DNA from 3 places in the Siphonobacter sp. genome. Region 2 is predicted to be linked to each of the others. Evidence: riboswitches for the same ligand, from Rfam matches in the RefSeq annotation. Region 2 holds a riboswitch; each other region holds the start of a gene.
What was found. A riboswitch is a leader RNA that binds a small molecule or an ion and turns the genes downstream of it on or off. The one in region 2 is predicted to bind S-adenosylmethionine.
Positions count from the first base shown of each region.

Region 1: another riboswitch for S-adenosylmethionine. It lies ahead of metK (methionine adenosyltransferase); the one in region 2 lies ahead of ACOJTG_RS08955 (cysteine desulfurase family protein).
Region 3: another riboswitch for S-adenosylmethionine. It lies ahead of ACOJTG_RS01420 (O-acetylhomoserine aminocarboxypropyltransferase/cysteine synthase family protein); the one in region 2 lies ahead of ACOJTG_RS08955 (cysteine desulfurase family protein).

Region 1 is NZ_JBMDWJ010000284.1:1,184-10,160, forward strand. Features, by position in the region: gene ACOJTG_RS17720 (3-oxoacyl-ACP synthase III family protein) at 1-843, opposite strand, end outside; gene ACOJTG_RS17725 (alkaline phosphatase) at 1,539-2,627, shown strand; gene ACOJTG_RS17730 (OsmC family protein) at 3,132-3,545, opposite strand; gene lipA (lipoyl synthase) at 3,792-4,694, shown strand; gene ACOJTG_RS17740 (lycopene cyclase family protein) at 4,838-6,040, shown strand; SAM-I-IV-variant riboswitch at 6,082-6,201, shown strand; gene metK (methionine adenosyltransferase) at 6,276-7,532, shown strand; gene ACOJTG_RS17750 (hypothetical protein) at 7,698-8,462, shown strand; partial or broken gene ACOJTG_RS17755 (DUF2339 domain-containing protein) at 8,535-8,977, shown strand, end outside.
Region 2 is NZ_JBMDWJ010000152.1:206-11,676, reverse strand. Features, by position in the region: gene ACOJTG_RS09000 (peptide chain release factor 3) at 1-213, opposite strand, end outside; gene ACOJTG_RS08995 (SixA phosphatase family protein) at 447-959, shown strand; gene ACOJTG_RS08990 (hypothetical protein) at 1,169-1,330, shown strand; gene ACOJTG_RS08985 (M13 family metallopeptidase) at 1,570-3,606, opposite strand; gene ACOJTG_RS08980 ((2Fe-2S)-binding protein) at 3,872-4,381, shown strand; gene ACOJTG_RS08975 (molybdopterin cofactor-binding domain-containing protein) at 4,427-6,586, shown strand; gene ACOJTG_RS08970 (RNA polymerase sigma factor) at 6,681-7,925, opposite strand; gene ACOJTG_RS08965 (YciI family protein) at 7,928-8,269, opposite strand; gene ACOJTG_RS08960 (hypothetical protein) at 8,466-9,476, opposite strand; SAM riboswitch class I at 10,022-10,122, shown strand; gene ACOJTG_RS08955 (cysteine desulfurase family protein) at 10,302-11,447, shown strand.
Region 3 is NZ_JBMDWJ010000025.1:9,182-20,652, reverse strand. Features, by position in the region: gene ACOJTG_RS01425 (acetyltransferase) at 679-1,311, opposite strand; SAM riboswitch class I at 1,498-1,613, shown strand; gene ACOJTG_RS01420 (O-acetylhomoserine aminocarboxypropyltransferase/cysteine synthase family protein) at 1,816-3,120, shown strand; gene ACOJTG_RS01415 (homoserine O-acetyltransferase family protein) at 3,200-4,567, shown strand; gene ACOJTG_RS01410 (acyloxyacyl hydrolase) at 5,984-6,607, shown strand; gene ACOJTG_RS01405 (hypothetical protein) at 6,944-7,795, opposite strand; gene ACOJTG_RS01400 (TRAFAC clade GTPase domain-containing protein) at 7,948-8,892, opposite strand; gene ACOJTG_RS01395 (hypothetical protein) at 10,989-11,471, opposite strand, start outside.

The DNA of each region.
Region 1 (8,977 bases), on a different contig from region 2:
GATGGCACAACCGGCACAGCCGGTATTCCCTAAGTACTGAATGTTAGATAAAAGTTTTTCCATCGGTAAGCCCAGTTCTTCCATTACTTTTTTGCTGATCCGGAAATTGGCCTGGTGCGGCAACACCCAGTCTACTTCCTCCAGCGTAAGACCATTACGACCCAGAATCTGACGGCTAGCTCGGGGCATGTACTGCACCGCGTGAATAAACACATCGCGGCCATTGGGCATCACAAACCCTTCGTCGTTGGGTTTCAGAACAACCCCTTCCAGGGCCTTCCCTACCGTGGCTGCCCCGCCGGTTAGAATATCAACAATTTTCAGATCCGAATCCGATACGCGTTCATTCGAGAGAAACAGAGCCGCAGCCCCGTCGCCCCACAAGTGCCCGGCTACTTTATCCGATTCGTTGCTGTACGCAGTGTTGTTATCCGACACGACAACCAGAGCTTTCGTCGCTTTCTTCATGCAGAAATACCCCTGAACTACTTCCAGGGCATTCAATAACGAAGAGCAGGCCGTTGATACGGACAGTACCGGAATATCCGGAATTTGAAGATCATGCTGAACCGCATGAGCTAACGATACAATCGTATCGTAAGGGGTGTAGGTAGCTCCTACAATGAGGTCAATTTCCTGAACAGGGTATGGTAACAGGGCTAACCCCTGACGAACGGCTTCCACAGCCATTGTGTTCGTGTTTTCATGGGGGGCAGCTTTCCGACGTTCTCGGATGCCCGTCCTCTCCACAATCCACTGGTCAGACAATCCATTCAGTCGGGCGAAGTGTTCATTTGTAACAACTTGCTCCGGCAAATAGCTACTTATCGCGTTGATATACATAAGGGTCAAGCGGTACAGCTCGTATTTTGTACTTTGCCGTGCTTTTTTGCACTATGCAAAGAATAGTTATCTTCTCGAACTTACCAAATTTCTAAGAGAATAATTCAATAAGACATTGGATAAGTACCAGATAAATTTGCAAATCCTTAATATCCTTTGTTTCGGACGCTTAAAATGCGGCGTTAGACAAGTACTTTTAAGTCGCAAAAAGTTCATACCGATTCCAAAAAATAATATGGTATGGTAGCATACTAAATTCTAGATCCGAAGGCCTATTCGATACGGTCTACTAATGACAAAAACCTGTAAAGCAGTAAGTGCAAACATCAGATTTTTATATTCCCTACTCCTGCACTGTCGAGTTTAGGCTAAAGTCGAAACCAGCGGAGTCGAATATAATTTACTATCAATCAGCTGCTTATTTCCTACTTTAGTACTGAAGATTGTAAAAATCCAGCAGTGAGCCTTTCGTGAAACCTCTTCAACGCTTGTAACCGTCTGCATCGGTCTATCTATTAACGCTTACTTCCTTGATTAGGTTATGCGTGCTCTTGCCCGGTACTGGCAGGTATTTTATTGAAAGATCATTTTTATCAAGGAAGACTTAACAATTTATTCATCCGTTTAACGGCCTTTTGACTCGCAATTAGCTCGAATTTTGCAGCATATTCACTTCCTTTTTTCCCTTAAGTACTATGCATCGTTACCTTCTTTTGTGTGCCGGTTTCTTGGCGGGCTGCCTGTCGGTGCAGGCTCAGCAAACGCCTAAGCGTCCCAAAAACGTAATCCTATTGATTGGTGACGGGATGGGCGTCAATCAGGTATACGCCGCTCAGATTGCCAACAAAGGTCCGCTTCATCTGAATCGTTTTCCATACCTCGGTCTTTCTACCACGCACCCCGTCAAAGATTTTATTACCGATTCAGGAGCGGGTGGTACGGCTCTGTCCACGGGTGTAAAAACGAAAAACGGAGCTATTGCGGTAGACTCTGCCAATCGTCCCCAAGTGACTTTGGCCGAATTGGCTAAAAAGCGGAAACTTTCTACCGGTATCGTTACTACCTGCGACATTACGGACGCTACCCCAGCGGACTTCTATGCTCACCAGGCCTCCCGCTCGCAACACGAAGCCATTGCCGAACAAATGGTCAATGCGGATCTGGATGTAGTGATTGGTGGCGGTATGCGGTATTTCTTTCAACGGAAAGACGGCAAAAACCTACTCGAAGATTTTAAGAAGAAAGGCTATACGGTAGCTGATACTTCCCAGGATTTTACGGCAGCAACCGGTAAGAAGCTGGTTGCTTTCAATGCCGGTATGAACCCAATCAAGGTTAAAGAAGGTCGCGGCCCTATTCTTCGCCAGGAAGTAGAAAAAGCCTTGAGTATTCTTTCCGAGAACACAAATGGTTTTTTCCTCATGGCTGAGGGCTCGCAGATTGACTGGGCCGGTCACGCCAACGACATGGAATATATGGTGACTGAAACGCTGGATTTCGATAAAGCCGTAGGAGCTGCTCTCGACTTTGCGGAAAAGAATGGCGAGACACTCGTCATCGTAACGGCCGATCACGAAACCGGGGGCTTGAGTCTGACGGGTGGTGACTGGCGAAATGGCGTTGTCGAAGGAAAATTTATCTGGATGAATCACTCCGCTAACCCCGTACCCGTATTTGCGTACGGTCCTGGTTCTGAGTTATTTCGAGGTATTTTTCCCAACGTGGAAGTAAACAAAAAAATACAACAGGCCTGGTGGGGCGAAACCATCCTGAGCCGTAAATAGTTTTAGGTTACGTTGTTCGTTCTCAGTAGATAGAAACGTAATTTTTTCTACGCATGGTCAGACCTTGTGGAATCGTTTTAGAAAATACCTTCTAACCCAACACGGCTTACTGTAGACTTGAAACTGACAACTCAATAAGTCGCTAGCTCAAGTAAATCAGGAATGTTGAGAGGCTGTCTACGTCAGACAGCCTCTTTTGTTGATTCAACTCAGAAGTTACTCAGTTTCGTTCACAGCCCCTCTCCCTCTGACATCGAACGGTCTCAGATCATCTACAACAACCAGCCTTCCAGGCTGTATTTAGATGACAAATCCGAAAGACCCGCCAACCCCGGAGGGGTTCAATATGCTTAGCCCCGTATGCAATGCGGAGAATCGTCCAGCCCGGTAGGCACAGCCTACCAACTAGAAAATCCGTAGCAAATGCTACGGATAACCCGTCCCGCTATCTTTACCCGGTTTATCCTACCAAACGGAAAACGGAAAACCGCGGCTCCCGCCACACTAAACCAAAAACTCAAAACTTACCACCTGCTTCAAATCCGGATGCAGACTTTCGGCCACCGGGCAGGTAAGGGCCGCGTTTTCCAGTTTCTTCCGGCGGGTTTCCGTGAGCGGTTGATTGGTTTTGATTTTCAGTTTTACTTCCAGTTGGCCAATCCGTCGGGGACTCTCCGCCATACTTTTCGTTACTTCTACTTCAGTGCCCGTAATGTCAATTCCATCGCGTTGGGCCACAATACCCATAATGGTAAGCATACACGATCCCAGAGCGGATGCCACCAGATCCGTCGGTGAAAACGCCTCTCCTTTGCCGTGATTGTCTACGGGAGCGTCCGTTAAGATTTCTGAACCTGACTTGAGGTGAACACCCTGCGTGCGGAGCTGTCCTAAGTACGTAATTTTTGCAGTTGCCATAGATACTGAATTAAAACTTCAAAAGTAAACCTAAGAACTAAATCCGCTACAGGTACTCAAAGATTTGCGGACAAAACCTCTGTAAAAATTATTTTTCTTCCCGAAAGCCCCTCTCCCAACGATCAGCTGGGTTTCCTCTAAAATACTTACGCAAGGCAACTTTTTCTACGCATTCCCGGTTAGCTCATTACCTTTGTATTTACGTTGATAAACCCATTGTTTGTCAAATCAGCAATTGATATTGGGATGATCGAGCTACCCGTTATTACGAAAACTGAACCGGCTGGTTTAAACAGACCGGGTTCTTCTACCCGTAAACCCGAATGGTTGCGAGTAAAACTCCCGACGGGTCCGGAATACCGCAATGTGCGGCAGGTGGTGGATGAATACAAGCTTCACACCATTTGTCAGTCGGGCAACTGTCCCAACATGGGCGAATGCTGGGGAGCGGGTACGGCCACGTTTATGATTTTAGGCAATGTCTGTACGCGTTCCTGTACGTTCTGTGCGGTAGCGACAGGCCGTCCGAACGAATATGACGCCGACGAACCCCGACGCGTGGCTGAGGCCATTAAAATCATGGGCGTGAAACACGCCGTGATTACGTCCGTGAACCGTGACGAATTGAAAGACCGGGGAGCAGAAATCTGGTATGATACGGTTCGTCTGACGAAAGAATTGAGTCCGAGTACGACGATTGAAACCCTGATTCCGGATACGAAAGGAAATTGGCCTGCTTTGGAACGCATGATTTCGGCTGGTCAGGAAGTGGTTTCACACAATATGGAAACTGTGGAGCGGTTATACCGTCCCGTCCGTCCGCAGGCTAAATACAGCCGCAGTCTGGAGCAAATTCAGCGTACAAAAGCGTTCGGTAAGCGTACCAAGACCGGCATTATGCTGGGCCTGGGCGAGACGCAGGAAGAAGTCTTTAAAGCGATGGATGATCTGGTCGAAAACGGACTGGATATTCTGACGCTGGGCCAGTACCTGCAACCGACCAAAATGCACCATGAAGTGATCGAATGGATTCACCCCGATACCTTCGCGATGTACAAGGAGGAAGGCGAACGACGCGGCATCAAGTACGTCGAAGCGGGACCACTGGTTCGTTCCAGTTACCACGCCGAACGTCACGTGCACGTGTAACGGATGAATTAACATTACGTATGTAGTACATGAGACAGCCTCGCTTGTTATAAGCGAGGCTGTTTGCGTTTTAGGTATATACTGCTCGTAAAACAAGTACGCCTAATTTTGGGTTGTATCCTCACAATTTCCCCTGATTTGCCTTGAAGTACGACATCATCATTACGGGCGGAGGGATGGCCGGGCTGAGTCTGGCCTATTACCTCAATCACAGCACCTTACGTCATAAGCAGATTCTGATTATTGACCGGGAACCCAAAACCCGTAACGACCGTACCTGGGCCTTCTGGCAGGCGGGTGAAGGAGCGTTTGAATCCATTCTGTATCGGCACTGGAATAAGCTCTGGTTTCACGGAACTGAGGGTTTTTCCCAACAATTAGACCTCGGCCAGCACCAGTACAAGCTCCTTCGGGGTAAGGATTTTTACGCTTCGATACGGGCTGATCTTTCCCGTAATCCCAACATTCAGTATCTATTTGCGGACCTGCATTCGGTGGAAACCTCGCAGGATTCGGCTCTGGTGCAAACTTCAAAGGGTGAGTACCGGGCTGCGTGGTGTTTCGACAGTACGACTCCCATGCAGGCCATTCGAAACTTAACCAAAGAAGCCGCTGCTCTACCCGCCCCTCGCTGGCAGGAACTCTTACAGCATTTCAAGGGCTGGGTAGTTCGTACTGAAAAACCGGTATTCGATCCCGAAACACCGATCATGATGGACTTCCGGATCGAACAGAAGAACGAATGTCGGTTTGTATACGTCATGCCTTTTTCCGCGACGGAAGCACTCGTTGAGTTCACGCTCTTCACACCTGCTCTACTGACACCGAACGAATACGACGAAGCGTTGCGAGCTTATCTGAAGGATTTTTTCAGTTTGGAAACCTACGAGATTACGGAAGAAGAAACGGGCATCATTCCCATGAGTGACGAGCCGATGCCCGAACAACCTTCGCCGCACGTCATCCGGATTGGAACCGCCGGGGGATACACCCGGGCCAGTACGGGTTACACGTTTACGCGTACGCAAAAGCGACTGCAGGCGTTGGTGCGTCAATTGGAAAAAAACTTCTCGCAGTCTCCGGTAACCAACCGACCCATCTCGGCTCAGTACCGTTTTTATGATCAGGTACTCCTGAATGTATTCCTGAAAAATCGGTATTCAGCGGCAGCAGTCTTTACCGATTTGTTCCGCAAGAACCCCGCTCCCCTGATTTTTCGCTTTCTGGATGAGGAAACTTCGCTTCGGGAAGACCTGGGCGTTCTGTATTCAGTACCCGTTATTCCCTTTACGATGGCTGCTTTTGACGTTTTTAAGAGAAATATCTCGGAAATGTTCAAACGGTAAGCCTACATATTTGGTGAATTTCCGCTGAATGTACAATTTTGCAAAAGTATCCAGAGGCTCCAGTTAGGGCACCAACCGAGTCTAGAACGCTACGGTGGTTTGACGATACGGACTTTGTTGCTAGTAATCAGCTATTTCAGCAACAGTCAAAAACGTTCAATTCCTTCCTTTGGCCGAGGACTACGAAAAGTTTACATGGATTCGTAACTCCCAAAATCATTCTAATTTACAGAACATGCCTTATTTGTTCACTTCTGAGTCTGTATCTGAAGGACACCCCGATAAAGTGGCAGACCAAATTTCAGATGCCCTCATTGATCATTTTTTAGCCTTCGACCCCCAATCCAAAGTAGCTTGTGAAACGCTGGTAACGACGGGCCAGGTTATTCTGGCGGGTGAAGTGAAGTCTTCAACGTACCTCGACGTACAGAGCATTGCTCGTGACGTGATTCGCAAGATTGGGTACACGAAGTCGGAATACATGTTCGAAGCTCATTCCTGCGGTGTTCTTTCGGCCATTCACGAACAGTCTGCGGATATCAATCAGGGTGTGGATCGTTCCAGCCCCGAAGAACAGGGTGCCGGTGATCAGGGGATGATGTTTGGTTACGCGACCCGCGAAACGGACAACTACATGCCCTTAGCTCTGGACTTAGCTCACAAGATTCTAAAGACGATGAGCGACATCCGGAACAACGAACTTTCGCTAATGCCCTACCTTCGTCCCGATGCCAAATCGCAGGTGACGATTGAGTACAACGATGATAACGTTCCCCAGCGGATCGATACGATTGTCGTTTCTACCCAGCACGACGATTTCGCGGACGATGAAACCATGCTCGCCAAAATTCGCGAGGATGTGGTAGCCATTGTCATTCCCCGCGTAAAGGCCAGTCTGAAGCCCGAATTACGTGGCCTATTCGAGGGCGAAATTACGTACCACATCAACCCAACGGGTAAATTCGTGATCGGTGGTCCCCACGGGGATACGGGTCTGACGGGCCGTAAAATCATCGTTGATACCTACGGTGGTAAAGGTGCACACGGCGGTGGAGCTTTCTCGGGTAAAGATCCCTCGAAAGTAGACCGTTCAGCAGCTTACGCGACGCGTCACATTGCCAAAAACCTGGTCGCAGCGGGTGTAGCGGATGAAGTACTCGTTCAGGTATCCTATGCCATTGGTGTAGCCGAGCCCTGCGGTATCTACGTAAACACCTACGGAACCTCGAAAGTAGGACTGTCCGACGGTGACATCGCTTTGAAAGTAGAGAAGATTTTCGATATGCGTCCGTACTTCATCGAGCAACGTCTGAAACTACGTAACCCGATCTATTCCGAAACAGCGGCCTACGGCCACATGGGACGGGAATCGAAAGTAGTGACGAAGACGTTCAAATCACCCGATGGAGCTACGAAAGAACTCGAAGTTGAGCTCTTCACCTGGGAAAAACTCGACTACGTAGAGAAAGTAAAAGCTGAATTCGGTCTGTAATTTGAGACTGAAGACAGAAAAAGACCTGAGCTGGAAACGGTTCAGGTCTTTTTTGTTGGGAAGAAATCAAAGCTAGTAGTCTACAATCTTACTGGAATACAGTATACTTGTTGTTTCAGTCACTCTTCCTTTCCAAAACATTTTTCTTCCTCAGTTAAAACCTGTATGAAACACTTCATTACTACTTTTCTGCTCTGCCTAGTGGCGTGTTACGGATTTGCTCAATCGACCAAAGTAGTCGTTCGGGCCCGGGCTAAAGACGCCAAATTTATTGGTACGGGTATTGGCGGGGCTTACGTCGTTATTCGCCATGACCTGACGGGTGAAATTCTAGCCCAGGGCTTGACGACGGGTAATTCCGGCAATACTGACCTAATGCTCAAAACGCCCCATCAGCGGTACGACCGCCTGACGGATGACCAGACCGCCCGCTTTGAAGCAAATCTTAAACTCGATGCCCCCACGTTTGTAACCATTGAAGCCACGGCACCCGTCAACCGGAAAAGTGCTGCGGTCAAGGCCAGTACGCAGCTCTGGCTCATTCCCGGGAAGGCCATTGACGGTGAAGGAATCATCCTGGAAATCCCCGGTTTTATGCTCGATATTCTTGAACCACAAACGCATCAGGTTTTGAGTCTCAATGCATTGAAAGATAATCAGGTTAAACTGAAAATCAATCTGGTGATGATGTGCGGTTGCGTCATTACCAAAGGCGGGGTCTGGAATTCCGAGCAGATTGAGGTAAAAGCCTTTGTGAAAAAAGATGGTGTAGCTCGGGGCGAAGTGCCTTTGAATTTTGCCGGGATCGATAATATTTTTGAGGGCAGCCTGCCCATTAAGGAAAAGGGCATGTATGAAGTACAGATTTATGCGTATGATCGCATTACTAAAAATACGGGTCTGGATCGGATGAATTTTGTCATTCAATAAGTTCGTAGTTTTTAAACCTATGGATGACGCTTACCGTACGTATATCCAACCCACCTTACGTACCCTTCAATCATGAATGAAAAAACCAGAATCGACGCTCTGGAAGCCGAAGTACAACGACTTTCCGGCCAGCTGGCGATCTATCAGCAACACCTCCGTCAGATTGAGCGGGAACTGCTCCTGCTTCGACGCGGCGAAGAAACCGCCTCTGTACCCTCAACGCCCCCCGTACCTCCCGTTGCCGTACCCCCGCGTCCGATCTCCGTACCACCACCACCGGTAGCGGCTCCCCGTCCCGTTACGCGTTCGCAAACGCCCACGGAAGAGTACATCGGTGGCAACCTCCTGAGTAAAATAGGGATCGCGGCTCTGGTAATCGGCATGGCCATTTTCGTAAAATATGCCTTCGACAATGATCTGATTGGTCCCTGGGGTCGTTTGCTGCTGGGCTGGGGACTGGGAGCGGGTTTAACGGGACTGGCCCTGTGGCTGAAACCCAAGTATCTGACCTACAG
Region 2 (11,471 bases):
CGACGTAGCCACCGAAATTCCCCGCTGCTTTTCAATTTCCATGAAGTCGGAGGTGGCTGTTTTCTTAATTTTATTGGACTTCACCGCCCCTGCCGTCTGGATAGCTCCTCCGAACAGCAACAGCTTTTCGGTCAGAGTCGTTTTCCCGGCATCGGGGTGAGAGATGATACCAAACGTACGGCGTTTGGCAATTTCTTGTTCGATGGTGCTCATAATCAAAATATCGACTCCGCAGGAAAGGAAATCAGAACGACTTTTCTTTCCTGCGGGGTACGCTTCCCTGGTTTTGGAAACGGAAAACGGCTCTTACTGAGCCGTTCTACAAAATTAGCCATTTTCCCGCGTTTATTCGTGGTTCTGCCGCTTTCCCCGTGATTTTATCCAACGGCTGCCCTCTTTTTTCTATAAATATCGTAGGTTTGAATACATTGCTATCTACTTCCTCAATGACTAAACTACTTTATCTGGTTCGCCACGCCGAAGCCGAACAGCCTGCAGGTACGTCTTACGATTATCAGCGTTCGTTGACGCCCCAGGGTCTGATTGATGCCGCTCGTATGGGCCGCCTACTGAACGAAAAACCTATTCAACTCGACGTTCTCGTGAGTAGTCCATCGGAGCGTACGCGAATGACCGCTCAGGTACTGGCCGAACAGTTGGGCTTTGATTTTGAAAAAACGCAGTACATCGAAGATTTATACGAAGGAGCTCCACGCTATTATTTGGCGGCCATCAATGCCATTCCGAAAACGGTTCACTCGGCCATGATTGTCGGACATAACCCCAGCGTGACGTATTTGTCGGAGTACCTCTGTCATGAAATTCTGGGTACGGTTCCCCCCTGTGGCATTATTGCTATTGCTTTCGAGCAACTTAGCTGGGCCGAAGTTTCCAGTCGTACGGGTCGCTTGATGTTTTACGATTCGCCGGAGAAATTGGCGGGATTTGATATTCCGTAAAGGTATAAAAGCACCGGGTCTGACCTGATTGGACAGACCCGGTTGTTTCGGTTAAGGGACTATTCATTTCTTGTCTGGCCTAAATCTATACGTTTCTTTGCGAAAAAGCGTCAAGGCCTTTAAAATATTTGTTAACTTTTCTTACCGAAAAAGCACATTTTTTAATTCCACAAACTGCGTTCTGGCATTTGTCGTACCTTTGCCGGGCTATGAGTCGTCAGAAAAAAATATTCTTCCTTGGCTTTCTGGTTTTCACCCTGATTGTCATTCTGCTTACCATCGACATGGCCCTCCGGACCACCGCTCCCTGGAATCGTAAGAAAGGGATCGACCGGGTACTACCCATTACGCCGGATAGTACGAAGTCGTAAATTACTTCAGGGTACTCCTGCGTTGTTGGTGTTTAGCATAGCGTCACCAATCATCCATTTGCTGGTATCTCGCCGTTGTTGGTGTTTAGCGTAGCGTCACCAACAACCTGTTTGCAGGTATCTTTCCCATTGGTTCACCGTCATCACCAACAATCGCAGCCGCATTCTATACCCCCTACAAACAAAAACGGAGCTAACCATACGTCAGCCCCGTTTCGCTCAGGTAAATTGTATAAATTTTACCAGATTTTTGCCCGAATGTCATCCGGACGGTACATTTTATCGCCGGGTTTCACACCGAAGGCTTCGTAGAAGGGTTCGAAGTTCGACAGCGGACCGTTCGTACGGAATTCGCCAGGTGAGTGCGGATCCGTATTTACGCGAAGACGCAGGGCTTCATCGCGGGTTTTCGTACGCCAGATCTGGGCAAAAGCCAGGAAGAAACGCTGATCGGGCGTGAAACCGTCAATTTTCTCGTTGGACTTGCCTTGTTTCGTATACGTTTTGAAAGCCGCGTACGATACCGACAACCCACCCAAATCAGCCAGGTTTTCACCCAGCGTCAACTGACCTTTTACGTGCAGGTTGTCGAGTACGGTATAGCCATCAAACTGATCGATTACCAGTTGTGCTCGTTGCTTGAACTGGTCGGCATCTTCTTTCTTCCACCAGTTTTTCAGCATACCCATGTAGTTGTACTGACGACCCTGATCGTCGAAACCGTGCGTCATTTCGTGACCGATGACGGCTCCGATGGCTCCGTAGTTAAAGGCATCATCCGCATTGGGGTCGAAGAAGGGCCATTGCAGAATACCCGCCGGGAAGGCGATTTCGTTGCGTACAGGGCTGTAGTAAGCATTTACCGTCGGAGGCGTCATACCCCATTCCGTTTTATCAACGGGTTTACCCAGCCGATTAATCATCTCTTCGTACCGCCACTTGCTCAAAGCTTTCAGGTTGCCGAAGTAATCATCGCGTTTCACCACTACACCGTCGTAGTTTTTCCACTTCGTCGGGTACCCGATTTTCGGTGTGAAGGAATGTAACTTCTTCAGGGCTTCCTGCTTGGTTTCTTCCGTCATCCACTCTAGCCCTTTGATGCGGGTTTCGAATACCTTCTGCAAGTTCGCTACCAGCTCGTCCATGCGTTTTTTGGATTCGGGCTTGAAGTATTTAGCGACGTATAGTTGTCCCAGTAAGTCACCCAGCATCCCGTCGGTCTGGCTCGACAGACGTTTCCAGCGGTCCTGCTGTACTTTTTGTCCATTCAGCGTTTTACCTACGTATTCGAAATTGGCGTTTACGAAGGGGCTGCTCAGGTTCGCCGAGGCTCCGCTAATGACCGAAAACTTCATCTTCGCCTTCAGCGTTTCGATGTTTTCGTTGGGAAGCATGGTGTTCAGATATTCGTAGTATTTGGGTTGACCGACAATAACCGTGTCGGTTTTCATCCGCAGGGTCGTCAGTAGTGCGTTCAGATCCAAGTTCGGAACTTTCGCGGCGAAATCCTTCGTAGCAAATTTGTTGTACTGAGCGATGGGATTCCGCATTTCGATCCGACCCAGGTGCGAAGCGGCGATTTTCGTTTCCAGAGCCAGTATATCTTCGGCCAGCTTCTGAGCCTTAGCAGCTTCCGTACCCGTCAGCGTGAAGAGCGTGCTGATGTATTTTTTGTAAGCTTCGCGGACTTTCTGAGTCGCGGCGTCGTCCTTCGTATAGTAATCTTTTTCGGGAAGCCCGGTACCCGTTTGCCGCATACTGACAATGTACGCATCGGGGTTTTTCGCATCCGCTCCTACGCCAATGCCCAGGAACGTTCCGCCCCCTTCCAGCGGGTGAGCCGCCGAGTACGCCAGCAGTGATTTGTAATCCTTGATCCGGTCAATCTCGGTCAAAATGGGCTTGATAGGCTCGTAACCGCGTTTTTCGATGGCTACGGTATCCATGCCGGACGCGTAAAAATCGCCGACGCGTTGCTCGATACTGCCTTTCTTGGCCTTGCTTTTCGCCGCCGCTTCCAGAATATCGTGAATGTGACGGTTGTTTTCATCCCGCAGGATATTGAACGAACCCCAACCCGTCTCCGAAGCTGGAATTTCCGTATTCTTCAGCCAGGCACCATTCGCGTACAGGAAGAAATCTTCGCGGGGACTCACTGACAAGTCCATGCCTGACAAGTCCAGTCCTTTTCGTTTGGGATCGTCACTGGGTTTGCCTATGAAAGCGGCTGTACTTAAAGCCACCAGCCCTAGTACCAGAGCGTTGTATCTTTTCATATGTGTTGATAAAATGTGGTAATCAAATTTTCAAATTTCGCACATTTTCAGGGATTAACAGGGCTTTTGCGACTATTCGGAGAATTTTATCTACCTGAACTTTCCTTTCGGTTTCCTGCTTTATGGGGATTATGCGTTCTGTTGTTACTAGCAACGAACCAGTGAAAATTCCATCAGTCCGGGTTTATTTTCAATGGATGTAGCGAGCAATTAATCCGTATCTTTGAAACACTTCTGCGAGCAAACCCCTATTTACCATTTCATCATGGCACAAACGAAACTGACCGTCAACGGCAAAGCCTATACGATTGACGTAGATCCTGAAATGCCCCTGCTCTGGGCCATCCGGGATGTAGTGGGTCTGAAAGGCACCAAATTTGGTTGCGGTATGGCTCAGTGCGGAGCCTGTACGGTTCACCTCAACGGCTCACCCATCCGTTCCTGCTCCACACCGGTATCGGTCGTGAAAGGACAGAAAATCACGACCATCGAAGGCATCGGTACACCCGACCATCTGCACGCCGTCCAACAAGCCTGGATCGATGAGCAGGTGACGCAGTGCGGCTACTGCCAGTCGGGGCAAATCATGAGTGCAGTAGCCCTGCTGAAAGAAAAATCCAAGCCGACTGACGAAGACATTGACCTGTACATGCAGGGAAACATTTGCCGCTGCGGAACCTACCAGCGGGTTCGGAAAGCGATTCACCGGGCGGCGGATTCCATTCAGGAAGCCAAGCCCGCCGCTGCGAAAAAGACGGCAAGTCTGGATCGTTAATGTTCCTTTTTCCCCGGTTTGGTTTTACTCTTTACGCCTCAGGCAATGAAAACATCCAACATCAATCGCCGGAATTTCCTCAAAACGAGTGGCTCCGCCGGAGCTTTGCTCGCCCTGGGTTTTTCGATTCCGGCTCAGTCGGAAGACGTCGTTCTTCATAAAATTCCCCAGACTACACTCGGTCTGGAATTCAGTCCTTATATCCTCATTGATGATACGGGGAAAATTACCTTACTCAACCCCCGTCCTGACATGGGGCAGGGTACGTACCAGTCGCTGCCCGCTTTGATTGCGGAAGAACTGGAAGTATCGCTTGATCAGATTCACATTAGTCAGACCAACGGTCAGGGCAAATACGGCTCCCAGCTTTCGGGCGGTAGTTCTTCCGTTCGTACCCGCTGGATGCCCCTGCGGAAAGCCGGTGCGGCGGTGAAAGAAATGCTCGTACAGGCCGCAGCCAATAAATGGCAGGTACCCGTCAGCGAGTGTTACGCCCAGGAGGCAAAGGTTTACCACAAGCCTTCGGGCAAGTCTTTTACCTACGCTGAACTCGTGGGAGACGCTTCTCAACTGCCCGTACCGAAAGATCCCAAGCTCAAAGATCCCAAGGATTTCAAGTTACTCGGCAAGAACATTCCCAAGCCTGACGTACCGCTGAAGGTAACGGGTCAGGCACAGTTTGGCATCGACGTAGAGGTACCCGGTATGTTGTACGCCAGCATCGAACGCTGTCCGGCCATTCATGGCAAAGTGGCTTCATTTGATACCACGGCGACGATGAAAGTACCGGGCGTCAAGAAAGTACTGAAAGCCGAACGAGCGATGCCCCATACCACCGTCGAAACCGTAGCCGTACTGGCCACGAACTACTGGGCGGCGGTACAGGGACGAAAAAAACTGAAAGTAAAGTGGGCTCCGGTAAACGAAGCGGCGTTATCGACGGAAAAGTTCTCGGCTCAAATGCACGAGCTGGCCAAGAAAGACGGCAGCGATTTCGCAGGCAATACGGGCGATTTTGCCAAAGCCTACGGCGAAGCATCCAAAAAGGTTCAGGCTACGTATGAGACACCCTTTGCCGCTCACGCCGCGATGGAACCCGTCAACGCAACGGCTTGGTTTAAGGGCGATTCGGTGGAAATCTGGGCTCCCGTACAGGGGCCCGACGGTACCATTGGCGAGGTGGCTCAGTACCTGGGTCTTAAACCCGAACAGGTGAAAGTCAACGTGACGTTTCTAGGGGGAGCTTTTGGCCGGAAAGCGTACCTGGACTTTGTGAAAGAAGCCGTATTTTTATCCAAACAGGTCAACGCTCCCGTAAAGCTCATCTGGACGCGGGAAGATGATATGAGTCAGGGTCCGTACCGTCCCGCCATGCTGAGTGTACTCGAAGGTGGTATTGACGAGAAAGGCAACGTGACGGCTTTTCACCATAAAATCATTGCGGAATCGATTCAGAAGCAGGTGTTCAAAGCCGACCTGAAGGGCAAGGCCGACGGCTGGGCCGAAGAAGGCATTGGCCCGAAGGACAGTCCGCTTCAAATTCCGAACATTCGCCGTAGCTACCACAATGCGAGTACCGACCTGCCCATCCTCTGGTGGCGTTCGGTGTATGCCTCAACGAACGTATTTGGGCACGAATCCTTCGTGGACGAGCTGGCTCACGCGGCGGGCAAAGATCCGCTGGATCTGCGACTGGAGTTACTGAAAGATTCCCCCCGTTTTGTGAAAGTACTGGAAACGGCGGCGGAAAAATCCGGTTATCGCGAAAAGCTACCCGCCGGGAAAGCTCGCGGACTGGCCATCGCCCGTTCGTTCAGTACCATCTGTGCTCACGTGTTTACGGTAGCCAAAACGGCGGATGGCGTGAAGATCGAAAAAGTAGTATCGGTGATTGACTGCGGGATGACGGTAAACCCCGATAACATCAAAGCTCAGACTGAAAGTAACATCATCTACGGTCTGACGGCAGCGATCAAAAGCCCGATCACGTTTGCCAATGGAGCCGTGGAACAAACGAACTTCCATAATTATCCGGTGCTACGCATCAACGAAACGCCGATCATGGAAGTCCACATCATCGACAATCAGGAAGCTCCCGGCGGCGTGGGCGAACCGGGTTTACCGCCCGTCGCTCCAGCCCTGGCCAACGCCCTGTTTAATCTGACGGGGAAACGGCAACGGAAGTATCCGCTGGAATTGGTGTAATCATGTAATTGAAAAAACGGGTCTTAGGGCCCGTTTTTTTGACATTTTAAAGAATAAGTAAACTGCTTCGACGTAATCTAACACCAATAAAATCCTAACTATCTAATGCGATACGGTTAATTAGTTTATTTAATGTACTTCGCTCCCTTTTTGATTTAGTTAAGGTAATAGCCTTCCTGTAATGCTTGACCGCTAGAGAAACGTAATTTTCCGTATACAGGTATCCTAGTAATAGATGGTAATAACTATTTTCTAAAAAATTTAATTTTTCAGCTTCACGAATAGCTCTCTTATTTCCATAGACTTTAGACAAAGCAAATATTCTATTCAAAGCTATTACCGGCGAGTATTTTAATACTACAAGTCGATTATATAATTGCAGAATCGGTTCCCATTTAGGAGTTTCTATTGAGGTACTGTGCCAATAAGAAATAGCAGCTTCTAGATGATATGTTGAGACTTCATCCCCTGTACAAGCACTTGCCAAATAGTATTGACCTCTTTCAATTAATGACAGATCCCACAGGTTTCTATCCTGTTCTTCGAATAGAATAGTTTCCCCGCAGTTATCGGTCCTTGCATCGAGCCTTGAGCTTTGAAAGTACATCAATGCAAGCAACGCTCTAGCATTTTTCGTACTGGTAGATGGGTTATCAACTAATGTCAATACTAGCCTGATCGCTTCAGCACATAGTTTCTTGCGTATAAGCTGATCACTAGTTTTAGAATAGTAACCCTCGTTAAATAAAATATATAATGTCTTAAGTACGCAATCTATCCGACAATTAATTTCTGCTTCAGTTAGTGGCTTAATTTTAAATTGACTATTCCTTAAATTATTCTTTGCTCTAAATAAACGCTTTTTTATTGTTTCCGTTTTACTAAGAAAAGCAGTTGCAATTTCTTCTACGCTAAAACCACATATAATTTGAAGGGCTAAAGCTATTTGATTCTCTTGAGAGTTTACAGAATCACAAAGGGTAAAAATCATTTGTAATTCGCTGTCTTCTAGTAGTTGAGGATCGATTTCCAGAATTGGGTCTATTATTATTTCTTCCTGCTGATTTTTATCTAGTATTAATTTTTCAAAAATTACAAGCCGTTTTACATAATCTTTTGATTTATTGATTGCTACGGTATAAAGCCAGGCAGTAGGGTTATCCGGCACTCCAGTAATTGCCCAGTATTCAGAAGCTTTTAGAAAAGTATCACTAACAATATCTTCCGCTATCTCAACAGATCGGATACTAAAATGACGGCATACAGTTGCCGTCATTTTAGTATATTCCTGATGGAATAAAAGCGTTAAAAGATCCGATTGTAAGGTTAAGTCGTTCAATACTAGTCACGTTTTAGAACTTCTCTTACTTCGACACTACCCCCAATACTAAAGATAGGGTTCCTTTTTGCTATTTCTACTGCTTCATTTATGTCTTCGGCCCGAATGACTACATAACCGCTAATAAATTCCTTAATTTCTGTATAAGGTCCATCGGTTACCAGATTGTCTGGTCGCACTGTTTTAGCACTTCCTGGTAGTGGCAATAGCGTATTTCCTTTATCTACAAGCTTGTTTTGTGACGCAATGTTGTCAAGCCAATTCAGTCTCTCCTGCATTTGTTCAGGTGACGGTTTGAAGTCAGCGATGTCTTTGAGTCTGAAGATTAAAGCAAATTCTTTCATGGTGAGAAAAGTTATTGTTCTACTCTATGACGATCAGCCTGATCGATTAGGGACAATCTATAGTCTAAAAATAACAAATTGCTTCCTACTCGTTTGTGCTCTTGGCAGTAATACCCTGCCGTTCTTGGTGATGCTATACTAAACACCAAGAACGGCGGAAGGAATTCTTCATAGGACCCAATAGAACATAGAAATGCTATTTTTTTCCATAGGAAATTACATAATGAAAACGATTAAAATCAATAGTTATTGGATTAGAACGCTGCCACTTATCGAAACCGTCATAGTCTAGCTTTATATAACTAGGAACAATTAAAACTTCATGGTATTTACTCATAATAAACTCGGCCATAAATCCTGAATTCACAATTAATTCTATCTGCTCCAAATATGTTTTAGAAACCTCGCCTACGTGCATATTTGGATGTTTCTTCCTGAATTCCAGCAATTCTTTCATAGCTTGGATATGCATTTCCAAATACTGATCCGGAAAACCGGAAGATTTCTCCAGTTCTGCTATGTTTTCATTAGCCCATTGCAATTTTTTAAAAGCACTTCCGGTAATAGACCCTAATAATAGTTCGTCCGCAAACGAAGCCTCAGCAACATAAACATTAGGCTTTGTCAGCAAGGGCTTTAAACTGGTTAGTCTAGAGGGTTTATACGTATTTACTAGGTGATCGCTGAGTTTGGCAACCTGATCTGCATCCAGCTCATCAGAGGTAATCCTTATCTTCAAAAACCAGGTACCACATTCATATACGGTTAATAAATGCTGTTTATTTGACTCATCCAGGCAAACAGCCTTGATTCCGCTGCAGATGTAGTTATCAACGTATTTTACTGGCGATTGGTATACTTTTGAACCGGGTTTAAATATTTCATTTCTTGAGCTTATGTATTCATTTCTTAATCTACCCTCTGAACCTTCATCTCCAGCGGGATATATATGAATAGAGGCCACTGTATATTTATCTGCCATTTGATGTTCATACACAACACCAATATTTGTATTTGCTTTATTAAAAGAATAAACCTCCGTTCTTGTTAAATTATCGAACTGGACCGGAAATATGGATTGGGTTGCTAGATGAACATACTCTCCTTTGGCTTTTAGTTGTTTAGGTTCTCTTCTATCTTGGCTAGGGCCTATGAGACTACTAAATAACATTAAACCTAACAAAAAATAGAAAAGAAAACCTTTCATAGTATGGGGTCTACTTCATGCAAGTAGCTTGCATTATGATTTTTAAAATTCGATTCCTATTTAATCAAGACCTAGCATTTACTTGCTTAATCAGTTATAAAATTAAGTAATGTTAGACGTCTTTTACAATGATAATTATTTTGTAATTAAATTATATGTATTTTTCAAATCCTTGAGCCAATGAGTTAGTACTTACTAACTAAGCTAGATCAGCTTCATTATTGGTAACTAGTTATTACATACGTTTATTAATTTCGATGCCCTTGTTCATAACATTCGCTACAAACCTAGTAATCAGTATCAGTAGGCTTCGTAAACTCCATTTTTCTATCCTGCGACAAAAGTCTTTATTAAGCTAAGCCCGTTGCTTTCTGCTTAGTAATGCACCAATACCTTACCAACCCCAATATCGAAATACAATCTATTCATAATCAATAGATTACTTCAAAATTATTTAATAATCTATAAATTCTATAGATTTTATTTGTTTCGTATTTTTTCTTACACGTATCTTTGCAACGTCTTCAATTACTACGGGTAGTTGGGGCTTATACAGAAAGGAGGAGAGACAGGCTCTGCGAATCCTTAGCAACTTTCCGACATGGAATCAGTGCTAACCTGCCTAACACATTAGGAACTATAAACCCAATACCGCATGGCACTCTCCCCGACTCGAAATCGACCGGCCTGCTTCATTCTTAGAAGCTAAGCATTGTTTCTCGTTTGGCACGAACGTGAGATTTCCGTCACGTCTGGTCGCTCCTGGATTCACCACGGGTTTGACCATTTCATCTGATCATTCACCTTCATCAGCTCTTGCATCGCATGTCTATTTATTTCGATAACTCCGCTACTACGTCTCTATCTCCAGCCGTTCTGGAAACGATTTTACCCTATTTCACGCAACATTTCGGAAATCCGTCTTCCAATCACCGGGCGGGGCGGGAAGCGAAACGCGTGATTCAGTCCAGTCGTCGTCAAATCGCTGATTTACTAGCCCTTTCTCCCGAAGAAATCATCTTCACTTCCGGGGGTACCGAAGCCGATAATTTTGCCCTCAAGAGCAGCATTCAGCAATATGGGATTCGTCACGTCCTGACCTCAAAAATTGAACATAAAGCCGTCTTGCTACCGCTACGGCAGTTAGAGCAGGCGGGTCAGATTCAGCTTGATTACGTTGCACTCGACGAGCAGGGACGGGTTTCAATTCCCGACCTGACCCGCTGGCTGGAAAAGCACCCCAAAGGACTCGTCAGCCTCATGCACGCCAATAACGAACTCGGTAACTTACTGAACCTGGAAGAAGTGGGTGCCTTAACCCAGCACTACGGTGCCTACTTTCATACCGACACCGTTCAGAGCCTGGGCAAAGTCCATGTAGCCCTGGACGCCGTTGATTTCGCCACGGCTTCGGCCCACAAATTTCGCGGTCCGAAAGGCGTTGGATTTCTGATCGCCCGTCGGGGGCATCGGCTACCGGCCTTGCTCAGCGGCGGCGGACAGGAAGGCGGCCAACGCGGGGGTACTGAAAACGTGCCGGGCATTGTGGGCCTGACCAAAGCATTGGAGCTGGCCATCACCCAGCAACAGCAGAACATCGCTAACCTGGATTCGCTGAAACGTCATTTTATTGGTGGTTTACGCGAACAGATTCCTGGTATTGCGTTCAATGGTCGATGTCAAAGCATCGACGAGACCTTACCCGGACTGATTAATGTCGCCTTCCCCATTCTGGATGCTCCCTGCTCGCTGGTCGAAGCCCTGGATGCTCGCGGAATTGCCGTTTCTGGCGGCAGTGCCTGCTCCAACCTAGCGGGCGGCTCCCACGTACTTCAGGCAATCCCCTCCAGCTTCGGAAAAGAAAACGTACGGTTTTCCTTCGGATCGGAAAATACTCGGCAGGAAATCGATACTGCGTTAACCATTCTTACGGAATTGTATCAAGTGGAGGAAGTTAGTTTAGTGGCTTAACCCTTCTCACTAGTCAGAAGATCT
Region 3 (11,471 bases), on a different contig from region 2:
TTCGAAGCGAAGCTCAATAGCATTTACAAACGAGTTAAATACTCCATGAGATACGCATAAAGGCATTTTTAGCCCTTTGCTACATCTGTACTAGTACATTTAAAAATTTTAAAAAATCGAATCGGTACGAAAATTTGCGAAATCCCGTACGTAAGACTTATTACTCGTAGAATCAATAAAGAAACGTCTCAACGTCTACGATTAAACCGTTTTAATTGGGCGACAATAAGCAATGGCTTATCATATAAAACTACGTAGATCTAGAAGACTTGGATGTATAAAGAAGAATTTTTTTAAAAAAGTCATCGCTTCATTTTTTAATTCTGCTTTACACGCTTCCTATAGCTATTAGGTCGACCTGTTGATATTGAAAAAATTATACCACTGGAAATTACTGCAAGCTAATGTCCCAATACCTATTTTTTTAATATGCGTTCAATCAGTACGTTAGTAGATCATCCTACACATATCATTTTATATTTTATTTATTTTATTGAAATAGTACAAATCACATTTAGTAAAGACAATCGCTTTAAGTGAGGCTTTACGGGATTTAAAGATTCATGGTTCTTGATAAGAGTAAACGTACACTTCCCATTTACTCTTGAAACATTCACCTTATAAACAAAGCACTTCGGATTTTACGAAGTGCTTTGTTTATGCATAACAAGTCAATTTTTACATCTTTTTAGCAGGGTTCCCAAAGACTGTAGCTCCTGCTGCAATATTCTCAATAACGACTGAACCAGCCCCAATACGGGCATTTTTTCCAATCTCTACGCCCGCTACAATAGTTACCCCCGCACCAATGAAGGTGTTTTCGCCAATTTTTGCCCCCGTGCCAATAATACTCCCCGCACCAACTTGCACGAAATCCTCAAGTTCAGCTTCCGTATCTACAATGGCTCCAGCGTGTACCAAACAATGGTTATTCACCTTGGAAAAGGGTTGAAGAATAACTCCGGCAGCTACAAGATTTCCGTGACCTACGTGAGCATCTTCGGAAATAATCGCGGATGGATGTACGGCATTCACGGGTTGTACCTGCTGCGTTTCGTGAAGAAACTCAACCAGACTCTTACGTTCCGTACGATCTTCTACCGCTACGAATGCTTCGCATTTCTGTCCAATGAGCTTCGTAAAGCCTTCATTATCCGTAGCACCGAATACGGAGATATCCCCGATTTCGGTGCCGTGTGTGGTTTCATCATCGTCCAAAAAGCCATACACGAGCACTTGATTACGATTAAAAATATCCAGGGCGGTTTTACCCAGGGTTTTAGCTCCAAAAATGAGAACGGGATTTTCCATACGCTAGCAATTAGTCATCTATAAGGGGTAATGCCTTACCGGGCAAAAATAGTTCATACCTAAAGGATTCCCACACCTACCGGTAAACTCCATAAAGCGTATGTCGACAAAAAATCCTGCCTTCCTTTTAACATTGCTTATTCCTTGCGTAAGTTTGCGATGAAAAGTCAGCCGTTTGCACGCGTTGACTTATCGAGAAGCGGGGAGAGACGGGCTCTGTGAACCGCTGGCAACCTATTCCATTTCAAAGGAACAAGGTGCTAATTCCTGCCTTGAAGAAGGTCTTCAGGGAGAGATAAGTGAAGCACTCTTTATGCAACGGACTACCCCATCGCCTGGGGCGGCATCTTGGCCCCACCTTTTAGTTCCTTTTCTGGCATCTACTCAGCCTACTAGGGCTTACTTCTCTTGTTGTTGGTTGCATACAGAATACCCACACGCTGGGATTCAACGCTTACTCTAAATCCTATTTATTTACTTTTCACGCATTAATTCTGCAACAACATGTCTGAATTACGTTTTGAAACGCTCCAGCTGCACGCGGGGCAACAGATTGATCCGACTACGAACGCTCGAGCCGTTCCCATCTATCAAACCACTGCCTATCAATTCAATGATTCTGAACACGGTGCTCGGCTCTTTGGTCTGCAAGAGTTCGGAAATATCTACACCAGAATTATGAATCCGACGCACGATGTGTTTGAAAAACGCATCGCCGCTCTGGAAGGAGGCGTTGCGGCCCTTTCTGTAGCCTCAGGACACGCCGCTCAGTTTATAGCCATCAATAATATTACGACCGTAGGTGACAACTTTGTTACTACTTCTTACCTCTACGGTGGCAGTTACAATCAGTTTAAAAACTCCTTTAAAAATATTGGTGTAGAAGCCCGCTTTGCCGATGGTGACAAAGTGGAATCCTTCGAACGCCTCATCGACGAGAAGACCAAATTCTTGTACCTGGAAACCATTGGCAATCCCGGATTTAACATTCCGGATTTCGAAGCTTTCGCAGCCCTGGCACAAAAGTACGATTTGCCTCTGATCGTGGATAATACCTTTGGTGCGGGCGGTGCCATTGCCCAACCGCTCAAACACGGAGCCCATATTGTCGTTAGCTCGGCCACCAAATGGATTGGGGGTCACGGAACGACCATGGGTGGCGTCATTGTCGACGGTGGTACGTATAACTGGGGCAATGGTAAGTATCCGCAGTTTACACAGCCTTCTCCCAGCTATCATGGCTTAGTGTTAAACGAGGTCTTCGGTTTGGGAGGACCCTTTGGTAATATTCAGTTTATCATCCGGGCTCGGGTGGAAGGCTTACGTGATTGGGGACCCGCTCAGGCACCTTTTAATAGCTTTTTACTACTACAGGGACTTGAAACGCTTTCCTTACGAGTCGAGCGTACCAACGACAATGCACTGGCCCTAGCCCAATGGTTACAAAACCATTCCGCCGTTGAATACGTCAATTATCCTGGCCTACCCAGCAGTCCTTATCATGAGCTAGCTCAGAAGTACCTGACTCGGGGCTTTGGGGGCGTTCTGACCTTCAAGTTACGAGCGGGAAAAGATGTCGCGGATCGTCTGGTCAACCACTTACAACTCATTAGTCACGTGGCTAATGTAGGCGACGCCAAAACGCTGATCATTCACCCCGCCAGTACGACACACTCTCAACTCTCGGAATCCGAACAGGCTAGTGCTGGGGTAGCACCGGGGCTATTGCGGGTATCCCTAGGACTTGAGCATATTGAGGATATCAAAGCCGATATTGAACAGGCCTTAGCCGCTGCTTTGGCTCAATAGCCAGAGCTATCTAATGCAAGAACGGGATTAGACCCGTTCTTGCTTAGGCATACACGTTTTACTATTAACGCTTTTAAAGTTGTCTGCTTTACAAATTTATCATTACCCGCAGGAGTTTTCACTGGAATGTGGTCAGGTACTGCCCGAAATTCAACTGGCTTATCACACCTTCGGAAGCCTTAACGCCGCTGCCGATAATGTGGTATGGATTTGCCATGCGTTGACGGGTAATTCGGACGTAACCGAGTGGTGGAACGGTCTAGTAGGTGAAGGCAAACTTCTCGATACGCGTCAATACTTTATTGTGTGTGCCAACGTGCTAGGGTCTGCGTACGGCTCTACTTCGGCTCTTTCGCTCAATCCCTTAACTGGAGAGCCCTATTACCAGGATTTTCCGTTGATTACTATTCGGGACGTAGTCCACAGCCTGGATTTACTACGGCAGCATTTAGGACTCACCCGCATTCGTATGCTGATAGGTGGTTCACTCGGGGGGCAACAAGCCCTGGAATGGGCTATTCAGCAACCCGATCTTTTCAAACAACTCATTCTGATCGCTACGAATGCTCGCATGTCTCCCTGGGGAATTGCTTTCAATGAATCCCAACGCATGGCCATTGAAGCCGATCAAACTTGGCAGGAGCGACGCCCCGACGCGGGTATACAGGGCATGAAGGCAGCTCGGGCCACGGCATTACTCAGTTACCGGAGTGCCGTGATGTACGAATTTACTCAGGCACGCGAAGAGTCAGTCCTTGAGTACTACCGGGCGAGTTCTTACCAGCGTTACCAAGGGGAAAAAATTGCGAAACGCTTTAATGCTTTTTCCTACTATACACTCTCTCAGATGATGGATTCCCATGATGTGGGTAGAAACCGCGGGGGAGCCATGACAGCCTTGAATCAAATCAAAGCCCAAACGCTCATCATTGGCATTCAATCCGATGTTTTATTTCCCGTAGAAGAGCAGCGGTTTTTGGCCCGCTACATTCCCAATGCCGAGCTGACGGAAATTGATTCGCTGTATGGTCACGATGGCTTTTTGGTGGAAAATGAATTGATGACCAAAACCATCCGTACCTGGGAGTTGTCCAATCAACTGGGGGCTTTCGAAGAAGAGGAAGAACTAATCATTCGCGATCGCGTACAAGTCGACGTTCGTAAAGGGGTACGTGAATACATTGCCGTTGACAATATTTCGTTTATAGCCCTCCCCTATACGATTCATTTAATCAATGGACATCGTATCGAATCAGATGTCGTACTCGAAAAAGTGAGTCAGGCCCTGCAGGAAAATTATGATTTTGGTCAGCTTACCACAGACCTGCCCCATATTTTAGCCAACCTTCGCCACATCCGCAATTTTGATGCGTCAACGCAGCGGATTTACCTAAGCGATGGACGCAGCCAAACGCTGCCTCCAAAGTTTCCGTTGAAATCATTGTAGTAAAAATTTCTCGATCGGAAGTTGTCTTTTGCTGATATTAAAGGAATTAAAATAAGGGTTAATTGACTAATAATGAAGCCTGTATCAGTAATTACACTACTGAATTTCAACGTAATTTTTTGATTCGGAATGCCCGCCAAAGACCTTTCACTGTGGCTATCTATTTTCAACAGTCTTAGTGTAATACAACCTTCCTTTTTCAATAACTAAGACGAAATAGCTCAACCTACCGACTCTGTACTAGTAGATCATCGGGCATACACCAGTATGTTCTGTAGAGAGTTATAGGCAAGCTTATTGGGTAAAGTCAATCCCCTAAAAACACAAATCCCGGGTACCCTTTTTAAGGATAGCCGGGAGCGCGCAAACCAATCCAATGGCGGCAGGAGAGGCTTATCAAACACTCATGGACCGCGTCAAGCATTTCCTAATGGAAACATAAAACACATATGGCGGTATGAGTTATAGGGTAAACGAGAACATTTTCCTTGGACAACGCCCTAAAGTAAACACATCAAGGAAGGAAAACCAAATAATTTTCACCTCGTTCGTCGACCTTTGCTTGCGTAAAATCTATTAAAAAATCGTGCTTAAGCGAGCCAGTACCTGCCTTCTTAGAGCTATGCCTTTGGCAGTCTGCTAATTACACAGTTCACACTAAAACGATTCTATTATTTGGTATAAATAATAGGTAGGGGGCTTTTTTGAGATCTTCTTCGTCGTTCCGAGCATAATTTTGCCCAACCCAAGTTACGAACTGAATCCATAGCTGCCTAGCTAATCTCATTACAGCGACTTTGCTGTTCACAACTATCACGTAACAATCGAACTAGGTGTTTGTACTACTATGCATACTTTTAGCCTCTGCTTTTTAGGAGTTAGGACCGGATGTAATTCATTGATAAAGAGAGCATTTTAAAGACATTGAGTAATACTAAGCATTTATATCCAATTCCAAAACTATCCAAGCCAAACGATTTCTACAAAACATGCTTTTATAAATAGAGTATCACTACAAAAGCAGTCTTTTATAGTAAAAATTTTCCAAAGTAGATCACTACGAAATCTGGCATGGACTTTTGTTAATACATTTTAAGGCTATACGTTATAAAATAAATGGATTCTTGTAAATGTCTTTTGCTAGTGAATCTATGCCTTTTATGCCTCGTATATGACTTATCGGTATATTAACTTACCCACGAACCTTTAATTCGAAACCGAATTATTCACGTCCTTTTACACGTATTCAACACGTACCATTAGTCCTTCACATCATTAGACTTGGGTCGCAGGAAGCCTATCGCCCTATGCTTTCACAAGTCTGATCATGTTTTTAATTCCCATTGGTAATCAGGTTTACTGCCTGACCTAGTAGCTCTATGTCCGCCAACACAACACTACTAGCAAGTAACCGCCATGAAAGCTATTCTATTTACCAGCCTAGCTCTGCTAGGCTCAGACGCCCTATGGGCTCAGGATTCCACTTACCACCGCCAGAATACACATGAGTACATCGGCATTACCGTCGAACATAGTCTCAAAAGTGGGTATAAGATGGATCAGGATTACGATTACTACGCTACACTTATTGAATTGGAATATCAAAAGCCCTTGATCAAAACGATCAAAAATAACATTGCATTGAACCTTCTATTTCAACCACAAGTGAACCTAGCTACTTACCGTGACTGGAAGGTTGAAACGTTGCAGGATTCCTGGGAGGCGGGTTTTAACGTGGGCGTTATTTTCCACGCTTACTTAAATGATCGGTCATCCCGCCGGTACTTTACGATCTCAAGTAGTACGGGCCCCCATTACATTCACGCGACGCCCGTACGCCAAGCACCAGGGTTTATTTTCTCTAATAATATCCGAATTGGTTTTCATTATCCCGTCTACCAACGCATCAATGCTGAAGTTAAAATAGGGGTTCGGCATGCTTCCAATGCAGGTTTAATTAGACCTAACCACGGACTTGATAACGTATTCGCGGGGCTTAAGCTCACGGTTGCATTGGGAAAACTTAACGATGAGGATTGACCAACGAAAAAGCCTATCCATAACATGGATAGGCTTTTACTCTAGAGATTTTTTAACCCGCCAAGATTAAAAAATGAGCGAAGAATTTTAATCACCCTAAATTATATACGTGGCTACTTATTGGCAAATCTTAAGTTAACAAACGTCAAATTGTGTCGACGAGTATCCATAAAACGTATATCAATATGCAATAAAATTTGTTTTATTATATACATAAAAAATACAAGTAATGACATGGATTTGTTCGCTACTACTTTACTATCAATTCTTTTTGCGGCTTTTTAGATCTCTTTACTTAAGTAATTTCCCCTACTTGATTAACAAAAGGACTAACGACTACAATAAAAAGTTTTTTAATTGATCCAGTTGAGCCTGTCCTTGCTTTAAAGCCTCCTGATTGGAAGACCATCCTTGATATGTTTCGGGCCAAATCGCCGTACGGTGGCGGTAGTAAAAGATTTCCCAGTTATCCCGAACGTTTTTAGCCCGAAAGATTTGATCCAGTACTTCTTCGACCAAAGCAAAGGACATTTTATTCAAATCTTTAGCCCACTCTTCATATTCACTTTGAATGCGGTCCAGACAATCTTCTACCGAATTGGTAATATAAAGCAGTATGTCCTGAGCGGAAGCATCGCGGGAAAGGTGAATGAAAATGAAATCCGGCTTGAGTATATCCAAGTGTTCCCGAATTTTAAAATGCAAGGCCCCCAGATACGAAACATGAAACTCTTTAAACCAGCGTAGAGGTATTTCCAAAGTGGGTAGCATCGCTACTTCCTGCAGTAACACTTCTTCAAAGGACAAACCCTTTGCGGACAAACCCCGCAGGCGGCCTTCCTGCTGCATCCGATCAAAGATCCCCTGCTTGACCTGATGAAGTCCCTGATTCAGGGTGTCGCCCAAGGTTAAGAATTCTCGCGTAATGAACGTCCGATACTCGTTGAGGTAGATCTCATACGTTTTGTTGTAGGAGCCCAACGAATGGTGGGTAAGTTCAATGGTCTGCGTCGACAGAGCGGCTAAATGACGCCGACACGCTTCCTGAATAGAATCAAACTTTTCCTGCATGGGCAAATTAGGCACATGACGAGCCTGATCGAGCCCCTTTAAATGCTCCTGGCAAGCATTGGTTAGCTCCTGCCACACCTCGTTAAACAGGTTTTTAAAAAGAGGGAAATCCGTCATAACATTCGTTCTAACTATGTAATTCGTTAACTGAGCAAGCCTCTGCTAGGCCTGGCCCAGGAAGTCATTTCTCTACCGTGTCTACTCGGCTTTTAAGCAGGTTCTTGCCAACTAGTCCTGAAAAGGATGATCGCTGGTGATAAGTTCTTTTCTCAATGCTTTTGAATCTGCATAAAGCCTTCGTTAATTACTTTAAACTCGGGCAGGGTTGCAAACGGCTGCCCTAACTGCCGGGAGTAGGTTTTCAGATAATGTACGCCTCGAAACAAGTTTCTAAAAAACCCCATCACACCATAGCTTCGCCGGAGATAGTAGAGTTCGAAGATAAAGCTTAGTAAATAAACCAAGGGATATTCGGTGTTGCGGGGATTGAACCGATGACGCTCCGTAACGCTGAAGACGGGTTGTAGGAGTTGATTGCTTCCGCCCCGGGTGAAATACATCAGTTGGCTGCTTCCTAACGTCTCAATCGGAATAATGGCTACGCGTACGAGGCTTTGCTGCGTTAGAAAATCAATGATGGCCGCGTATACCTCACTTATTTTTTCCATCACTTGCTGAGCCCCTTCCCGAGTACCTACGTACGTTTCCGCTTTGGTAGGAATGAAAACTACTAAGCGTGGTTCTGTAAGGTCAGCAAACGCCTGGGAGAGAATGCTCAGTATAGCTTGCTGATCGTGGTTACCGCGGATGTCATTCATCAAACTCGCCGCATCTACAGGAATGAATATAGCCGTGGATAGATCCACATAGGCGGATACGCGGTCCGGATTTTCCTGCAACCATTCGCCGGGTAGATCAACAAAACGAAGGGTCAAGAAGGGATCATCCGAAGGGTGAGCAATGTCTAGGGTATACTCACCGACCTCAGCCGTTGACTGAATACCATCCCGATAGCCAATGGTACCTTTACTAAGCGTAGTGACTAATTTTTGTTTTTCCTGGTTTAAGGCCTGTTCAGCCTCAGCATCTAAATTAAATTCCAGAGGGATATTGGTCAGGAAATCTTTTTGAACGGCGTCTACTAACGAGGATAGATAGGTGGTCTTTCCCTCCCCGGAAGGGGCCAGCATGGTAATCGTAAAAGTAGAATGCATACGGCGGTCATAAATTTAACGATGCGTGAGTTTTAATAAGAGATAAACCGGCGGTACCCTCGCACATACTATAGCGTCTGGTGCAGCACTGCTGCCCATCCAGGAAAGCGTAATTCCAGTTCCTAGCTAAGTAGGACCTCTACAGGAACAGCAACGTATCCTAATGACATTTGCCTATAACAAAAATATGCATTTCGCTGTAAGACCCTTATACGTTAGGTAAATAAATAATATTTCTTCCGAATACTCACCCTTAATGGATAGAGTCCTTAGGTTTATTACTTAAATAAGAATATTCACTAATATGGGCTCAAATACTCTATTTTAGCTTCATTTAACGTAGGTATTGCCTCGAAAGGTGAGGAGTTTAGCTTCTATCGCAAATAGGTTGCGGGATTGTTTGCTATCACTCACGAATCCAAGAATCATCCAGCGACAACTAGTTAACTGTATAGCGTCATCAGGACTTACCTGCTAAACGGTTCGTTCCGGGTAAGGGTATGTATCTAGTTTAGTACCGCCACCCGTTACGCCCCCAAATCATTACACAGTAGATATTACCTGACCTACTATGACAGTGTCCATTTCCCTAAGACAGACCAAAGATTACTTGAGGAGCGGGCAGAACCCTCTGGTGTGAACAACTAGCCCTTGAATCGTATACGTAATCGTACGGGCTTGTCACCCAAAGACGGGGACGCAGAAAGTACGGCTTATACCCGGTGTGCTAAAACGATTCATTAGCGGAGATAGGACCCTGATACGCCAATATGCATTTACGATAAATTCGCTACCGGGACGCCACGTTAAGCCATAAAAAACTCCTCGCACCCGGCGGAACGAGGAGTAGGTAAGTTGGCGGACTTCCCTTCGAGGCAGGTTAATTCAGTAAACACTTTCTCATACGGGCACTTGCATACAAATCTTTCGACTATCGTTGGCCTACTTGGCGGTGTAGCTTTTAAAAAGGTTCCTGTATTTAAAAAACACAGGAACACTTGCCAAACTATATCTTTTGTGCTCGCCCGCACGCCAGATTATTACTCACTGGTTAACTACCTTCAGCTCTTTTCACACCGCTGCGTACAGGTTTATGACTAGGTAGAGATGGATTCAGTTGTAGATTCTATCGGTCCATTCAGGCCCGGGAGAAAGGCTTATCCTGTAAAGGTGTAACCCTCCAAAATAATGACAAACTTCACCCCATGGCTTTACCATACGGGTAGTAACACTAAAAGCTAATGGGTTACATGAAATGAATTCATTCTAGATTCCCATAGCTCGCTCCTCAGGACTGCATGCATCCTCGGCTAACTGGCTCAATCGGTACTTCTGGCGGCATGTTTACTAAGGTCCGATTGGTTAGCTACTTAAGCTGTCGATTTCTTGCAACAAAATAACACAAGTTTTAAAGCTCACACAATCGTAATAATTGGAGTTTATCCTCCAATTATTTTCGATATTTAGTAAACAACGATTTTACGCTTTCGTACCTTTTAAAGATTAGCATGACTTCCTATTAATTTCTAACCACGTTTGATGTCGAATCACTTCGTACTCGACTTTACCGATTAGAATATGGTGATACGTCTTTCGACCCATTTCTTTCATAATATCCTTTTTCTTATGGGCTAAAGCATAGGATAGAAAAGGAATCATGGCTCGCTTTGCGAAAGGCAAGGAATGAATCAGTTCCTGAATCATTAAATGCTGCCCAACAAGAACTTCGAGGGATTTTGAAGATTTCATAGATCTATTATTAAAGGTGGAAAAATGTTAAAAAATTCAATTATTACTCAATATAAGTAAGCTAAAAATGTAAAAACCAATAACTATTTAAGAGAGAAAAAATAGATATAAAATAATATTATTAACTTTAATCAATTACATTAAGTAAACTAAAAGATCCTTTTTTCTATGGATGTAGTAATAGCTTGTAGAACTACAATTTGTATTGGCAACAAGTGCGATCCAACCATCTTTACCCATTGCGATGTATTTCCAAGCTGACCAAAAGCTGACTAGGCAAATCAGGTAACTGGCTAGGTCAGTACAGACGAGTCTTGATACGCTAGAAAACTCCTTGGGCCTTCAGCTTAGTGTAGTTGACTGGTGGTGAATTTCGAATCTTGGCTACCTGCGTAGCTTAGTCCCGTCCAGCTTCCCCTCGAGGCAGGAACCAGCCGAGGTAGCGATTGGTAAGCAACGGAATCTGGCCAAGATCGATGCTGAAGGATAGTCCTATTTAGCGAGGTAAGGCTATCGCGAATAGCGGCTAATCGACTGAACCTTTGACCCTCTGGACTATGGATCAGAACAGAATCCGCATAGGCTTGAGCTTCTTTTAGCTGATCGGCTTGAACCAACGCATGGACCTGATTGAGGTGAATGAATTCGGCCTCTTTTGCCGCTTTTATTTGAAAATCTTCATAAGAAATCAGGTAACATGATCCGAAAACACCCATACCGAACAAAAGAAAAATCAGAAAAGACAAGTAATTATCTTTAGCTTCGTTGGGGTCTGGATTGTCAAAGCAAGGTTGCAAGGGTCGGGAAGGATCGCCTGACAAAGCGGGCGG